4 regions of the Bacillus sp. 05T21 genome follow, and region 3 is predicted to be linked to each of the others. Evidence: riboswitches for the same ligand, from Rfam matches in the RefSeq annotation. Region 3 holds a riboswitch; each other region holds the start of a gene.
The links. Region 3 has a riboswitch for thiamine pyrophosphate ahead of thiM (hydroxyethylthiazole kinase). Riboswitches for the same ligand answer to the same signal wherever they lie in the genome.

Region 1 (4,147 bases), on a different contig from region 3:
ATTGTGCAGTATAACTTCTTTGTATACCAAAAAAAGTATTCATTTTTTCATATAAATTCAATATATATTTCATTGGATTATCTTTGAAAGATTGGTACACAGTGTCTCCTCTTTCTAAGCTTCTTGTTCATGTTTTTGGTTATTAGGAACATGAACGTATCTAGCTATGAATAATAAAACACCTATAAAGAATACAGGAAGTACGGTAGATAAATAAAAACCATTACTAATTATATTTGTTATAAGAGCACTTAAAAGAAAAATCACATTATAAATATGGGCAATTTTTTGTTTTAGCCGCATTTGTAATGCTTCCATAATGATTTCTAAAGCAACAAAAGCAATAATAATAGATAAAAATACAGTGTTCGTATTATAAATGATTAAGCAACAGATTAAACCTAAAAAGGCCAGGTATTCAATAAAGAGAGGTATATTGCGTGGCATATAATTTACCTAACTAAATATGGCAGTGGGTTTACTGCATTTGTTTTTTCAAAATTCCATTCCCCATTATGTAATTCAAAATGGAGATGTTGCCCGTATGAATGACCTGTGTTTCCCATATGACCTACTAATTGTCCAGTTTGTACTTGATCACCAGCTTGTACAGTGCGATCCTTCATATGAGCATAAACTGTTGTATATAATTTCCCATTTATTTGATGGGCGATGAACACGACATTGCCGTAGCTAGCCGAATAATAAGATTTCACAACCTTACCTGCAGCAGCAGCTTGGATAGAGACATTTCCTTGTGCTGCTATATCTATACCATAATGCATTTGCTCCCAGCGCATATCAAAAGTGGAGCTGATTTTCCCTTGAGTAGGGAATTTGAAAACTGCTGGAATTGATGCAGGTGGAGCTGTTTCAGCGTGTGCTTGATTTTGATTTTGCACTACATAGTGTTTTGCTACATATCCGTATCCTGTGCCAAAACGAATTTTATACCAAGTACCTACCGTTTCTACTACTTGTACTTGTGTACCATTTTGTAATGAGCCAAGTAGAGTGCCACTTGTGCTAGCATTGCTACGTACATTTAATTTTGGTGTTGCAACAGTATACGAAGGAGAACCTTGTACTGTTACACCTTTTACTAGAGGTGTGGATCCATTAGATACAAATGTTTTTTGTACGTAACCAATTTGACCGTTATGTAATATTTTGTACCAATCCCCTTGTTCACCTTGAATGGTAATGAATTGACCATTTGGTAATATATCTAGAATAGAAGACTCTGTATTAGGTTCAGAACGAACGTTTAATGCGTTTGCATTTACGATATATTGAGACTTTGGTTGAACATTTTTTTTGAATAGAATTGCATCTTTTTTCATATAGCCTGTTTTGTTGTTAACAGATACTTTATACCAATCTTGAGTTGTCTCAAGAATAGTAACCGGGCTATTAAATCGAATGTTATCAATTATTGCACTGTCTGTATGGCTATTTTGATGTAGTGCAACGTTGTCAATTTTTACATATCCAGTTTTTACTGTAGATGGTTGCTTAGCAGCCGCTGTTTGTATATCGGATTCTCCCATAGAAGGAAGTAAAGAAGCAATTGCGATAGTAGTTGCTGTTAAAGCTGTAGCTTTATTCATGTAATAAAGACCTCCTCTAGTTGTATAGTTGTAATTTTATTATAGTATAAAGATATAATATATTGGTCGTATTCACATAAATGTAATATGAAATCAATAAAAATAATGTCAGAAGAGAGATTCGTATATAAATATTGTATATATCATTTGTGAGGTCGCATTTATATTTGTTTAACACGTTAAGAATTAATTCTTAATTAAGAAAATTAAAACAGTTGATGATGTCTTATGGCGGTGTTATACTGACAGTGATAATTTTATAGTTTGCTAGGAGGGCTGGTGTTGCCAGCTGAGAGTAGGGCCGTAAGCCTTTGATCCTTTTTATTACCTGATCTAGATTATGCTAGCGTAGGGAAGCAATTCGGACATTAACAATGAGTCCCCGTTTCTTTGCGTATAGAAACGGGGCTTTTTTATTTGAAAATTTCATATTAACACCACTAGGGGTGCTTTTCGTGCTGAGAGAGGAATAATCCTTAACCCTTACAACACCTGATCTAGATAATACTAGCGAAGGGAAGTGGAACAACGAATAAATTATAATTTTATTTGCTGTAACCACTTCTTATATACAGAAGTGGTTTTTTTATTGAGATAAATAGATATACAGGAAGGGGAATTATTAATGAAATTTTGTGAAAGATTATTTGATACGGTGCAGCCTGTTTGGGAGAAAAGTCATAATCATCCGTTTGTAGTAGGTATGGGGGATGGTACGTTGGAAAAAGACAAATTCCAGTACTATATTATTCAAGATTATTTATATTTGTTAGATTATGCAAAGCTATATGCAATTGGAGTTGTAAAGGCAACGAATCCACAAGTTATGGCAAAATTTGCAGAGCAAATTGATGGGATTTTAAATGGAGAAATGACGATCCATAAACAGTATGCAAACAAACTTGGCATTACTGTAGAGGAGATAGAATCTGCGAAACCATCTGCTAAAAATTTAGCCTATACAAATTACATGATGTCTGTATCTCAAAATGGCACACTTGCAGAATTAATATCAGCTTTACTTCCATGTATGTGGAGTTATTGGGAGATTGGAAAGCGTTTAAATGATATTCCTGGAGCAAGAGATCATGAGTTCTTTGGAGAGTGGATTCAAGGATATAGTTCTGAAGAATACGGTAACCTTTGTATTTGGTTAATAGATTTATTAAATGAAATGGCAGTTGGAAAGTCAGAGAAAGAGCTAGACCGATTAGAGGAGATTTTCTTATATTCCAGCCGATTTGAATATTTATTCTGGGATATGGCTTATCGTAAGGAGATGTGGGGTTTTGAGGAGCAAGAACATACTACAGTTTCATAATGTTTCCTTTCATTATGATGAGAAACCAATCATCGATGAATTAAATGCTTCTATACAAGATAAAGAGTTTGTAAGTATTATCGGACCGAGTGGATGCGGGAAAAGTACTTTATTTCGCCTTATTACAGGCTTAGAAGAGGCAAGTACTGGACAGATAGAGCTGACAAAAACAAAGAGTCATCCTGTAGGGTATATGCCCCAAAAAGATATGCTCTTGCCGTGGAGGACGATTATTGAGAATGCGGCCCTGCCGCTAGAGTGCCAAGGTGTGCAGAAGAAAGAAGCGCAAGTAAAAGCGAAAGAACTGTTACATAAATTTGGTTTACAAGGGTACGAGAAAAAATATCCGAAAGATTTATCTGGTGGTATGAGGCAACGCGTATCTTTTATCCGAACTTTATTAACAGGCGGGGAGATATTATTGTTAGATGAACCTTTTAGTGCATTGGACGCTTTAACGAAGGCATCTTTGCAAGAATGGTTGTTTGAACAATGGAAAGAGTGGGAAAAAACAATTTTATTTATCACTCATGATGTTGAAGAAGCATTGTTTCTTTCTAATCGAATTTTGGTTGTAGAAAATCAACCGATAGCAACTTTAACTGAGCGAATTGTGCCGCTTGATCGTAACCGAACAAGAAAAGATTTATATAAGCCTGAAGTGTTAGCGCTTAAAGAAGAGCTCCTTAGTATGTTACAAAGGCAGGTACTTATATGATGAATCGCTTGAAGGAGTTATTACCTGCCCTTATATTAAGTGGAATTCTACTTGCTCTATGGGAAGTAGGAGCAAGAATTGTAGATGAGATGTACATTTTGCCATCACCTTCTGCAATTGTAATGAAGATATGGGTGCTGAAAGATATATTATTCACGGTTCATTTACCTGCAACGTTGTACGTCGTTTTAATAGGCATTGTTATTTCTATCGTACTGGGCGTAGGGCTAGCAATGTTAATGAATGCGAGTACGTGGATGGAAAGAGCATTTTATCCGTTATTAGTTGCTTCACAAACAATCCCGATTACTGCGCTTGCGCCGCTCTTCGTTTTATGGTTTGGATATACCATCTGGAGCAAGGTTGTTGTTACCGTTTTAATTACGTTTTTCCCAATTGCGGTCAATACGTATGATGGACTGCGTAGTACGAAAAAAGAATGGGAGGAGCTCTTAGTCACGTATGGTGCAACAAAAAAAGATATTTTTCTAAAGCTAA
Region 2 (4,147 bases), on a different contig from region 3:
GGAATTGATATGAATGATGATGGTATTGATACGAATGAAGTAGAAAAAAGTTTGCGTGAAAAGGATTTTGATTTCGCGTATTTAATCCCTTCTTATCATAATCCAACTGGTATTGTTACGAGTTCGGAGAAAAGAACGGAATTGATGAGGTTATTTTCAAAATACAAGATCCCTATTATAGAGGATGGGTTTAATGAAGAATTACGTTATTCGGGTTCACATTTATCGCCATTATTAACTTTTGCAGGGGCTGGTAATAATGTGATTTATATTAGTAGCTTTTCAAAGGTACTTTTCCCTGGTTTACGTGTAGGTTGGATCATTGCAGATAAAGAACTGATACATTATTTAGAAAGTGTTAAAAGAGCCAGAACCATTCACACATCTACGTTAGATCAAGCTGTTCTGTTTCAATATTTACATGAAGGATATTTTGAAAAATATTTAAAAAAAGCAAGATCTGTTTATAAGAAAAAATATGAGTTAGCTGTTGGGGCGTGTAATCAGTACATTCCGTTTAAAAGAATGACTGGAGACGGTGGACTTCATTTGTTTATAGAGTTGGAAGAAAAAATTCAAGCCCGCACACTTTTACAAAAGTGTTATGAGAAAGGAGTTACGTTTTCTCCTGGTGATGTTTTTTACTCTGATGGAGGAGGAGCGAACACATTCCGATTAGGATTTTCACGTTTGAAAGAACAGGAAATTGTTAGAGGGATTCAAATAATTGGTGAAACTTTAAAAAATGAAACTTGGAGTTGAGAAAATGAGAATTGGCGTTATTATGGGAGGAGTATCCTCTGAAAAACAAGTATCAATTATGACTGGGAATGAAATGATTGCACATTTAGATAAGAGTAAATATGAAATCGTTCCAATTACGTTAAATGAAAAAATGGATTTAATTGAAAAAGCGAAAGACATTGATTTTGCATTGCTAGCATTACACGGAAAGTACGGAGAAGATGGTACAGTTCAAGGGACGCTAGAGAGTTTAGGTATTCCTTATAGCGGTAGCAATATGTTATCTAGCGGTATATGTATGGACAAAAATATTTCGAAAAAGATTTTGCGTTATGAAGGAGTAGAAACACCAGATTGGATTGAACTTACAAAAATGGAGGATCTAAAGCTTGAGGAGTTAGATAAATTAGGATTTCCGTTAGTGGTAAAACCAAACTCTGGCGGCTCAAGTGTTGGAGTTAAGATTGTCTATGATAAAAATGAATTAATCTCTATGCTGGAAACTGTATTCGAATGGGATTCTGAAGTAGTAATTGAGAAGTATATAAAAGGTGACGAGATTACATGTTCAATTTTTGATGGGCAACAGTTACCTATCATTTCGATTCGACATGCTGCTGTGTTCTTTGACTATAATGCAAAATATGATGATACTAGTACAGTTGAAGAAGTTATTGAACTTCCAGCTGAAATAAAGGAACGTGTAAATAAAGCGTCACTGGCTTGTTATAAAGCATTAAAATGTAGTGTTTATGCAAGGGTTGATATGATGGTGAAGGAAGGAATTCCATATGTAATGGAAGTTAATACATTACCAGGGATGACACAATCAAGTTTACTACCAAAAAGTGCGGAAGCAGCGGGAATTAATTATAGCAAACTATTAGATATGATAATTGAAACTTCATTAAAAGTAAGGAAAGAAGAAGGTTTTTAAGGTAGTTATATAATTAATTCTTTTGACAGTTCCATGAATTATGCTATGATAATTACAATACGACAACTAAATATTTATCCACTAGGGGGGCCTTTTATAGGCTGAGATCAGATGGAATTTTGAGACTCTTAGTACCTGATCTGGTTAATGCCAGCGTAGGGAAGTGGGAAAGACGTTGCTATTTAACGAATATATACTGTCAATTTCACTTTCTTTACGCCTGTAAAGAAAGTTTTTTTATTTTACAGCTTTAATAATTGTGGATAAATACGTATATTTTTTACATTATTTGGAGGGATTTAAATGACTTTTTCACAATCATTACGTAAAGAAGTAGATTCAATTTGGGAAGCAAGTTTTAACCATCCTTTTGTAAAAAAACTAGGCGAAGGAACATTAGATTTAGCTAGTTTTCGATATTATGTGCTTCAAGATTCTTATTATTTGAGTCATTTTGCTAGAGTACAAGCGTTAGGTGCTGCAAAGGCTCTTGAATTAGAAACGACAGCTCGTATGGCACACCATGCACAAAATACGTATGAAGCTGAGTTATCATTACATGAGAATTTTGCAAAGAAATTAGGGATTCCAAAAGAAGAAAAAGATAATTTTATTCCTGCGCCAACTGCATATGCATATACATCTCATATGTATCGTGCAGCTTATGAAGGGCATTTAGGAGATATTATTGCGGCTATTTTACCTTGTTATTGGTTATATTATGAAATCGGTGAACGATTAAAAGAATGTCAACCAGAAGAGCCAATTTATCAAGAATGGATTTCTGCATATGGGTCTGATTGGTTCCGTACTCTAGTAGAAGAGCAAATCACACGATTAGATATGATCGCTGAAAAGGTAACAGAGGCAGACTGTAATCGTATGAGACAACATTTTATTTTTAGTAGTCAATATGAATATTCATTTTGGGAAATGGCATATACATTAGAAAAATGGCCGATGAATGAAGAAGTTAAAGGTGTTATTTAATTAAGAGTATATAAAAGGTATCGCTATATAAAGAGGCGATACCTTTTATTATATTTAGTTTCTGTAATTTTTTTGTAAATCATAGATAAAAAATATAATAATTCATTATAATGATTTTATAATATAAAGTCCCATAAGGAGGTAGTTATATGTTAATAGTTATTTTATATTAATTTTATATTAATTTGATTTTAACAATGTTTTATTTATATAACTAAATGTAATTTAGCTATTTCCTTTAATGTGCTTGGTTAAAATTTGATTCGTTAATGCTTAAAAAATTGGTATCTTTTCTAGTATTATTCATGATCAATATAAATTAAGAGAGGAAGTATTAATAATATGGAAAAATTACAGTTATTAGCATTTAAAAATATAGTAGAACCCCTCTATAATGAGAAAGTATCGTATATTTATTTTCCTATTGAATGGCTTGAGATTGTAGAGATACATTATAGAACATTTTTATTAACGAGCAAATTAAAACTTGTAAATGAAAGATTGTATGAAATGTTTTCTGATATATTATTCATTCAGCATAATCCATATATATTAAAGGAAGATACACCTTGGATTGTGGCTAAGGAACCAATGAGACAAGAACAGTTAGACTATATTTTCCAAAGCTGGTATGAGGTTATTCGTGATTGGAAACCGAATAAATTAATAGATCCACCACATTTAGAATGGCAGCATGATTTAATTAGTAATTTACCAGTATTACATGATAAAAAAACGTTTTCTAAATGGGTACCGGCTCTAATTACTCATATCTTTTGCGAACAGCCTTTACGTATGGAAAATAAAAATGAGGAAGAAATATATTTTTCGCCACTGCGATCACAACATATTTCTGAAGCGATGTCTGAGCCAATTAAAGATGAAGAAACACATGATTATTTCGCTTATGTATATCGGTTTGAATACATAACTCGTGGAGGTGAGAATATTCCGCTATTAAAAGTATCTGTAGGGATTAGGCGGTTTTATCAACAATATAATCATAAAGATATTTCTATACTTTTAGGGCGAAAGCGGAGCCAAATACTGATTTCAACTCCTGAATTTGAATTAAATAAGAAACAGCAAAGGTTTATAAAGTTAAAAGTGCAACAAGCTGAAAAAGGAATAAAGTGGATTAAACGTTTTAGAAATTTAGAAGATGATTATAGGATAGGGGGAGAAGTTAAATTAGAGCGCATTCTCCAATGTCCGAAAGAGTATATTAGAGGAACTAATGTAAGAGTACTTCTTCCATATAACGAAAATATATATAAAGTTCAAGGAACAAAAATAAAATTTGGTATAAAAGTAAGAGAAAAAGAGGAACTTTTTAATGAATTCCAACGAATATTCCCATACTTCACATTACTTCCAGAGGGTAAAAAAGTATTAACTAATAATGAGAATGAGTTATTACCTTTATTTGCACCAAAGGGATTAGACACAATTACGTTAGAAGTATGGTCAGATGAT
Region 3 (4,147 bases):
TATGTTTTAAATAAAGTGAAACTTTAATCAGTGGGGGGTTTTGTTCATCCCCCACTGATTATTAGCCCGCACCAATCGGGCTTTTACGGGCAGTTGATCTCCCACCTAACCTCTTTGCTAAAGCCGAATTTTGAGGTGGGAGTTTTACTGCCCGGCGAATAGCGGGATAAACGCACAAACCTACAATTTTAAAGGGTTTGTGCTTTTTTAATCAAACGTTTGTTTAAATAAATTGAAACTTTAATCAGTGGGTTTTGTTCATCCCCCCACTGATTATTAGTCCGCACCAATCGGGCTTTTACCGGCGTAAGACTCCCACAAATAGCAGGATAAACGAAACAACTCATTTTGCGACTCTACAAACTCTTATTTACTTCCTCAACTAATTTCTTCGTACTTTCATACGCAGATTCCGCTAAGCTAATCGCTGAAATAACTGAAACACCATCCGCACCCGCTTCTATAACAGAAGCTGTATTTTCAATTGTAATCCCACCAATCCCAACGATCGGTATTGCAATCTCTTGTTCCCTAAAATACTTTAGACCTTTCGTTCCTTGAACCGCTTTTGTATCTTTTTTCGTACTCGTCGGGAAAATTGGACCAACTCCTAAATAATCGGCTCCATTTTCAATCGCCCAGCGTGCTTCTTCAATTGTATGTGTAGATACTCCAATAATTTTATCTCCCATTTTTTTACGAACAGATGTAATTCCTTCATCATCTTGTCCAACATGCACGCCATCTGCATCTAACTCGAGGGCTAGTTCCACATCATCATTTACGATGAATGGTACATCGTACTCCTTGCAAAGCGCTTGCAGTTCTTTCGCAAAATCAATACGTTTCTCTCCCGTTAAAGCCCCTTCCCCCTTTTCACGAAATTGAAAAATTGTTATACCGCCTTCAAGTGCATCTCTCAATACTTGTAGTGGCTCCTTCGTACAATTGTTACTTCCCATAATAAAATATACTCGTAATAACCTAGACATTTCATCCATTGTAATGCGCGACATCTAGTTCCCCTCCTTACTGTATAACCTCAATCTTTCCATACTTCTCAATATCATCTGAAGTTGTATTCGCTAACTGATTTAAAAATTCAATTTGAAAGCTTCCTGGTCCATTCTCTACTGTTTTCGAAGCCGCTATTTCTGCTGCTACTCCATAGAATGTTAATGCGGCTACTGCTGCCTTTACATAATCCTTTTCTACCGCTACAAATGCTCCTATTACAGAAGTCAGTAAACAACCTGTTCCAGTAACTTTCGTTAAAATAGGATGGCCATTTCGAATAAGAATAGTTCGCTCTCCATCTGTAACAACATCTTCTTGTCCAGTAATTATCGCAACTGTATTTAATTCATCCGCTGCCTGTTTTGCAATATTTACAACATTACCGTTTCCAGTACCAGCATCTACACCTTTAATTTCCCATTTCTCATTAATAACGTTAGCTATTTCAGCCGCATTTCCGCGGATAACAGCTAAATCGATTTCAGCTGGAATATATCTCGCAACTTCTGTTCGATAAGAAGTTGCTCCTGCCCCAACTGGATCAAACAATACTGGTACATCATTCTTATTTGCTGATTTACCAGCAAGTAACATCGCTTCTACCTCTTCAGGACGAAGTGTACCCATATTTAAAACAAGGGCTCCCGCAATGCTAGCCATTTCTGCTACTTCTTCTTTTGCATACGCCATTACAGGCGATGCCCCTAACGCTAACAAACCGTTAGCTGTAAAGTTTGTTACAACGACATTTGTAATATTATGAACGAGTGGATTAGACTCTCTCACCAAATCCACTACTTTACTAATTTCTTTCATATTCATCCTTTTCATCTCCTAACTATAGTAATGGGAGATACACAAAAAGGCACTTTGCGCGTACGCAAAGTGCCTGAACATGTGCTTTTACACTCTCCCTACGCTGGCATTATCCAACAGGTTCAAATGGTCAATGACGGACTAGTCATACTCTCAGTTTGCATCCACAAACTCCCATGTGTTTATTATTCATCTACTTCAAAGTCTACTCTTATTCTAGTAAAATAACAAGTTCTTTACTTTTATAGAATGATAGAGATCAGAACTCTCCTGGTTCAACCATTCTTCGCCTTTATATAAGTAAAACTCTCACACGTATATTTCACCACAAATAACTCAAACCGTCAGCAAGACTGAATAGAACAAAGATGTATGCTATATTTAACGTATGGAAATTTGAAAGGATGTTTTTAAATATGGCAAAAAGTATTGTAATTGCTGAAAAACCTTCTGTTGCACGTGATATCGCACGTGTACTGAAATGTGATAAAAAAGGGAACGGCTATCTTGAAGGTAGTAAATATATTGTTACTTGGGCTTTAGGTCATCTCGTTACATTAGCTGATCCAGAAAGCTATGATGTGAAATATAAACAGTGGAATTTAGAAGATTTACCAATGCTACCGGAGCGTTTAAAACTAACCGTTATTAAACAAACAGGGAAACAGTTTAACGCTGTAAAAAGTCAGCTTCTTAGAAAAGATGTAAATGAAATCATTATAGCTACTGACGCCGGTCGTGAGGGAGAGTTGGTCGCACGCTGGATTATCGATAAAGTAAAAATGCAGAAACCGATTAAACGTCTATGGATTTCATCTGTTACCGATAAAGCAATTAAAGATGGCTTCGCAAATTTAAAACCAGGAAAAGCATATGACAATCTATACGCTTCGGCTGTCGCACGTTCAGAGGCTGACTGGTATATCGGGCTTAATGCGACTCGAGCATTAACTACTCGCTTTAATGCCCAACTAAATTGTGGTCGTGTTCAAACACCTACTGTAGCCATGATTGCAAGCCGTGAAGATGAAATCAAACATTTCAAAGCTCAAACTTACTATGGTATCGAAGCTCAAACAGCTGAGAGATTAAAGCTAACTTGGCAAGATACAAAAGGAAATAGCCGTAGCTTTAATAAAGAAAAAACTGATGCAATCGTGAACAAAATTAGTAAACAAAATGCTACTGTTGTAGACATTGATAAAAAACAAAAGAAATCGTTCGCTCCTGGTCTTTACGATTTAACTGAGCTACAACGTGATGCGAATAAAATATTTGGTTACTCTGCGAAAGAAACATTAAACATTATGCAAAAATTATATGAACAGCATAAAGTTTTAACGTACCCTCGTACAGATTCACGCTATATTTCATCTGATATTGTCGGAACACTTCCAGAGCGTCTGAAGGCTTGCGGAGTTGGAGAATACCGTCCTTTAGCACATAAAGTATTGCAGAAACCTGTAAAATCTAATAAATCATTTGTTGATGATAGTAAAGTAAGCGATCATCACGCAATTATTCCAACAGAGAGCTATGTAAACTTCTCAGCTTTCACAGATAAAGAACGTAAAATTTATGACTTAGTTGTAAAACGTTTCTTAGCTGTTTTATTCCCGGCCTTTGAATATGAACAACTAACATTGCGCACGAAAATTGGTGACGAAACGTTCATCGCACGCGGAAAAACGATTTTACATGCTGGCTGGAAAGAGGTTTATGAAAATCGATTTGAAGATGATGATGCAAGCGATGATGTAAAAGAACAAATCTTACCTCGCATCGAAAAAGGCGATACATTAAACATAAAACTAATTGTCCAAACATCAGGTCAAACGAAAGCACCTGCACGTTTTAATGAAGCAACATTACTTTCAGCGATGGAAAACCCAACAAAATACATGGATACGCAAAACAAACAACTTGCTGACACGTTAAAGTCAACTGGTGGATTAGGTACTGTAGCTACACGAGCTGATATTATCGACAAGTTATTCAATTCGTTCTTGCTTGAAAAACGTGGTAAAGATATTCACATTACTTCAAAAGGCCGTCAGTTACTTGATTTAGTGCCAGAAGAACTGAAATCTCCTACACTAACTGGTGAATGGGAGCAAAAGTTAGAAGCTATCGCTAAAGGAAAATTAAAGAAAGAAGTATTCATTTCAGAAATGAAGAACTATACGAAAGAAATTGTTGCTGAAATTAAATCGAGTGATAAGAAATATAAACACGACAACATTTCAACGAAGTCTTGTCCAGACTGTGGTAAACCAATGTTAGAAGTAAACGGTAAAAAAGGTAAAATGCTTGT
Region 4 (4,147 bases), on a different contig from region 3:
ATTATTTAAGTGTATCTCTCATCGTAATCCCACTCACAACAGTCGTCACATTATTCCTCTTATACTACTGGGTACAATTATTCTTCGCCTTATAGACGACAGAAGCCCCCTTTGCTACCGTCTTAGCAAAGGGGGCTTCTTCTATATTTAAGTTAGGTACAGTGTGATCAATCAAGTAAAGAGGTGTGACGTGTTATTGATATAAGTGACTACCAGTTTCTTTGAATTCTACCGCTTTCTCTTTCATTCCTTTTTCAATTGCTTCTGTCGTTTCTAAGTCATTTTCTTTCGCATATTCACGAATATCATGTGAAATTCTCATACTACAAAACTTTGGGCCACACATTGAACAGAAATGCGCCGTTTTCGCCCCTTCTGCTGGCAACGTTTCATCATGGTACTCCATCGCGCGTTCAGGATCTAAAGATAAATTAAATTGGTCGCGCCAACGGAATTCAAATCGTGCTTTTGAAAGTGCATCATCACGCTGATGAGCCGTTTTATGCCCTTTCGCAAGATCGGCTGCATGCGCAGCGATTTTGTACGTAATAACCCCTTCGCGAACATCATCTTTGTTCGGTAAACCTAAATGTTCTTTCGGTGTTACATAACAAAGCATCGCCGTTCCAAACCAGCCGATCATCGCAGCTCCAATCGCTGAAGTAATATGATCATAACCTGGTGCAATATCTGTCGTTAACGGCCCAAGTGTATAGAACGGCGCACCCTGACAAATATCAAGTTCTTTCTCCATATTTTCTTTAATTAAATGCATCGGTACATGCCCAGGTCCTTCAATCATAACTTGCACATCATGTTTCCAAGCGATTTTTGTTAATTCACCAAGTGTTTCAAGCTCAGAAAACTGCGCTTCGTCATTTGCATCTGCAATAGAACCTGGACGTAATCCATCTCCAAGAGAGAACGAAACATCGTACTGCTTCATAATTTCACAAATTTCTTCAAAGTGAGTATATAGGAAGTTTTCTTTATGATGGAATAAACACCACTGCGCCATAATCGAACCACCGCGCGAAACAATACCGGTCATACGCTTTGCAGTAATGGGAATGTAACGAAGTAATACACCAGCGTGAATCGTGAAGTAATCAACGCCTTGCTCCGCCTGCTCAATTAACGTATCACGATACACTTCCCACGTTAAATCCTCTGCAATTCCGTTTACCTTTTCAAGCGCTTGATAAATTGGCACAGTTCCAACTGGTACCGGAGCATTACGAATAATCCACTCACGTGTTGTATGAATGTTTTTTCCTGTAGATAAATCCATAATCGTATCTGCACCCCAGCGAGTCGCCCACGTCATCTTCTCTACTTCTTCTGCAATAGAAGACGATACAGCAGAGTTTCCGATATTTGCATTTACCTTTACGTGAAAATTACGTCCAATTATCATCGGTTCCGCTTCAGGGTGGTTAATGTTCGCCGGCAAAATCGCACGACCTTCTGCAATCTCCTTACGAACAAATTCAGGCTCTACCCCTTCACGAATCGCAACATATTCCATCTCAGACGTAATAATGCCATTACGCGCATAATGCATCTGCGAAACATTTGCACCTTGCTTCGCTCTAAGCGGCTTACGATCCATTTGCGGGAAAACAGGTGTATGTTTTGAAGCCACTTTCACACCGTCATCCTCAGGTTTAATTTCGCGTCCTTCATAAGCTTCCACATCACCACGCCCCAAGGTCCAAGAGTGGCGCGGCGTTGGAATCCCTTTTTCCAGCTCCACTTTATACTCTGGATCTGTATAAGGTCCACTCGTATCATACACACGGATTGGCGGATTTTGAACACCGTTCGTATCGCTTTGTTCAATCTCGCGCATTGGTACTTTCATACCTTCACGTGTTCCATCCACATACACTTTCTTACTTCCTGGTAAACTCGATTTCAATTCAATTTGCTCAGCTGAAACAGACTGTTTCATAACCTTTGTTGCCCCCCTGTTCGTGACAAGGACGAGATATGGCCAGCGCATGCCAAAATAAAAAGAGCCAGGTCCATAAAAGAATAAGGACCTGGCTCATAAAGACATAATTATGTAAAGCCGTTAACTTCCCTACGCTGGTACGAGCCAGATCAGGTCCAAAGGGTTAAGAAGTTCACACGCTTCTCTCTCAGCCTACGCATACGTTAGGCACCCCTAGTTTATCACTGATTTAATTTTCAATACTTTCCCATCATACACTATAATCTGAAAAATGCAAAGTTTATTTCTTTTGTTGTTTACGGAATCATCCAAGTTAAATAATAAGCCTGTACATACGTCATAATCCCAACAATAGTAACGAAGAATAAACTATGCTTCAATGAAAAGCGGAACAAATCTGACTCTTTCCCAGCAAGTCCAACTGCCGCACAAGCAATCGCAATTGATTGCGGAGAAATCATTTTACCTGTTACACCGCCCGTTGTATTTGCTGCAACGAGAAGTACTTCAGATACACCGACTTGCTGCGCTGTAATTGCTTGTAAATTCGAGAACAGTGCGTTCGCTGACGTATCTGATCCTGTTAAGAATACGCCAATCCATCCTAAGAATGGTGAGAAGAACGGGAATAGTCCGCCAGTTCCTGCAAGTGCTAACGCTAATGTAGAAGATAGACCAGAATAGTTTGCGATAAATGCGAATCCTAATACGAATCCAATAGATAGAATTGGCATTTTTAGTTCGTTTAACGTTTCTTTAAATGTTGCTACTGCATCTTTTGCACTCATTTTTAAAATAAAGATAGAAATGATACAAGCAATTAAAATTGCTGTTCCAGTCGCTGATAAAATATCTAATTTCAAGATTGCTTCATAAGGTGTTGGTTTATTTACAATAGGCTCTGCTTTCATTACTAAATTGTGCAAGCTTGGAACTTCAAATTTAAATACGAGACTTTCTAAAGCGCCGCCCGGAGCGAATAATGCTTTAAAGAAACTTTGGCTCCAAATGACTACCATCACAGTTAAAATAATGAACGGAGACCACGCTTTTACTACTTTTCCTACCGTTAGTTTCGGCATAGATGTCGTTGTCGTTGTCGTTGTCGTCGCCGCGGCTACTTCACTATTCGCTTGCTTAGTTTGATAAATTTCTTTCGGCTGCCAAACTTTTAAGAATAGCGATAAACTTACTAAACTTACAAGCGCTGACGTAATATCAGGAAGTTCTGGCCCTAAAAACGTCGCTGTAATGAACTGTGTAATTGCAAATGAACTACCCGCTACAAATAAAGCAGGCCACGTTTGTTTTACTCCTTTAAAGCCATCCATTAAAAATACGATAAAGAACGGAACAAATAAAGATAAGAACGGTAATTGATGCCCAGCCATCTGTCCAATTTTATGCGGATCAATGCCTGTTACTTGTCCAGCAACTGTAATCGGAATCCCCATTGCTCCGAACGCTACTGGTGCAGTATTTGCGATTAAACAAAGACCTGCTGCATATAAAGGATTTAGCCCAAGGCCTGCCAGAAGCGCTGCCGTAATCGCTACTGGTGCACCAAATCCTGCTGCCCCTTCCAAAAATGCTCCAAATGAAAATCCGATTAAAATAACGAGTAAACGATGGTCATTCGTAATGGATAATACAGATGTACGAATGACATCAAATTGACCTGTTTTCACAGAAATTTTATATAAAAATACTGACATAATGATAATCCACGCAATTGGCCATAATCCGTATAAGAAACCGTATCCGGTCGCTGCCATTGCCATTGTGAATGGCATTTTATACGCAAATAACGCCACCAAAATCGTTAATACAACTGTAATAAATCCTGCCACATACCCCTTCATGCGGAAAACTGCTAAAGCTAAGAAAAAAAAGATGATTGGAATAAGTGCGACTGCTGCCGAAATCCAAATGTTACCGAACGGATCGTAAACTTGTGTCCATGTGTTCATTGTTCTCTCCCCCTAAAGAATCCCCTTTTAAATAAGATATAACCTTATCAATAGACTACCAGGTCATCATACCTTTAAGTCTAAAAAATATAAAACGTTTAAGAAAACGTTTTCAATAATTTTATCACAACAATTTTCATTTAAAAAGATTTTTTTGAAAATTTTATCATTTAAAAAGGAAATCTTACAAAAGCGTCACGTTCTTGTAATGTTAATCGAT

Region 1: it holds a riboswitch for thiamine pyrophosphate, as region 3 does, so the genes downstream of both, tenA (thiaminase II) here and thiM (hydroxyethylthiazole kinase) in region 3, are expected to answer to the same signal.
Region 2: it holds a riboswitch for thiamine pyrophosphate, as region 3 does, so the genes downstream of both, tenA (thiaminase II) here and thiM (hydroxyethylthiazole kinase) in region 3, are expected to answer to the same signal.
Region 4: it holds a riboswitch for thiamine pyrophosphate, as region 3 does, so the genes downstream of both, thiC (phosphomethylpyrimidine synthase ThiC) here and thiM (hydroxyethylthiazole kinase) in region 3, are expected to answer to the same signal.

Annotation. Positions count from the first base shown of each region.
Region 1 covers NZ_JBFTMD010000015.1:3,516-7,662, forward strand. The annotation lists gene AC1DKZ_RS21795 (hypothetical protein) at 115-447, opposite strand; gene AC1DKZ_RS21800 (SH3 domain-containing protein) at 453-1,610, opposite strand; TPP riboswitch at 1,870-1,982, shown strand; TPP riboswitch at 2,043-2,146, shown strand; gene tenA (thiaminase II) at 2,236-2,931, shown strand; gene AC1DKZ_RS21810 (ABC transporter ATP-binding protein) at 2,900-3,649, shown strand; gene AC1DKZ_RS21815 (ABC transporter permease) at 3,649-4,147, shown strand, end outside.
Region 2 covers NZ_JBFTMD010000004.1:203,934-208,080, reverse strand. The annotation lists gene pdxR (MocR-like pyridoxine biosynthesis transcription factor PdxR) at 1-762, shown strand, start outside; gene ddlB (D-alanine--D-alanine ligase) at 767-1,681, shown strand; TPP riboswitch at 1,755-1,860, shown strand; gene tenA (thiaminase II) at 1,985-2,671, shown strand; gene AC1DKZ_RS11475 (pPIWI_RE module domain-containing protein) at 3,014-4,147, shown strand, end outside.
Region 3 covers NZ_JBFTMD010000011.1:98,364-102,510, forward strand. The annotation lists gene AC1DKZ_RS19360 (anaerobic C4-dicarboxylate transporter family protein) at 1-10, shown strand, start outside; gene thiE (thiamine phosphate synthase) at 357-1,016, opposite strand; gene thiM (hydroxyethylthiazole kinase) at 1,030-1,839, opposite strand; TPP riboswitch at 1,912-2,021, opposite strand; gene topB (DNA topoisomerase III) at 2,250-4,147, shown strand, end outside.
Region 4 covers NZ_JBFTMD010000014.1:106,099-110,245, forward strand. The annotation lists gene AC1DKZ_RS21580 (arsenic transporter) at 1-95, shown strand, start outside; gene thiC (phosphomethylpyrimidine synthase ThiC) at 194-1,954, opposite strand; TPP riboswitch at 2,067-2,182, opposite strand; gene lldP (L-lactate permease) at 2,254-3,927, opposite strand.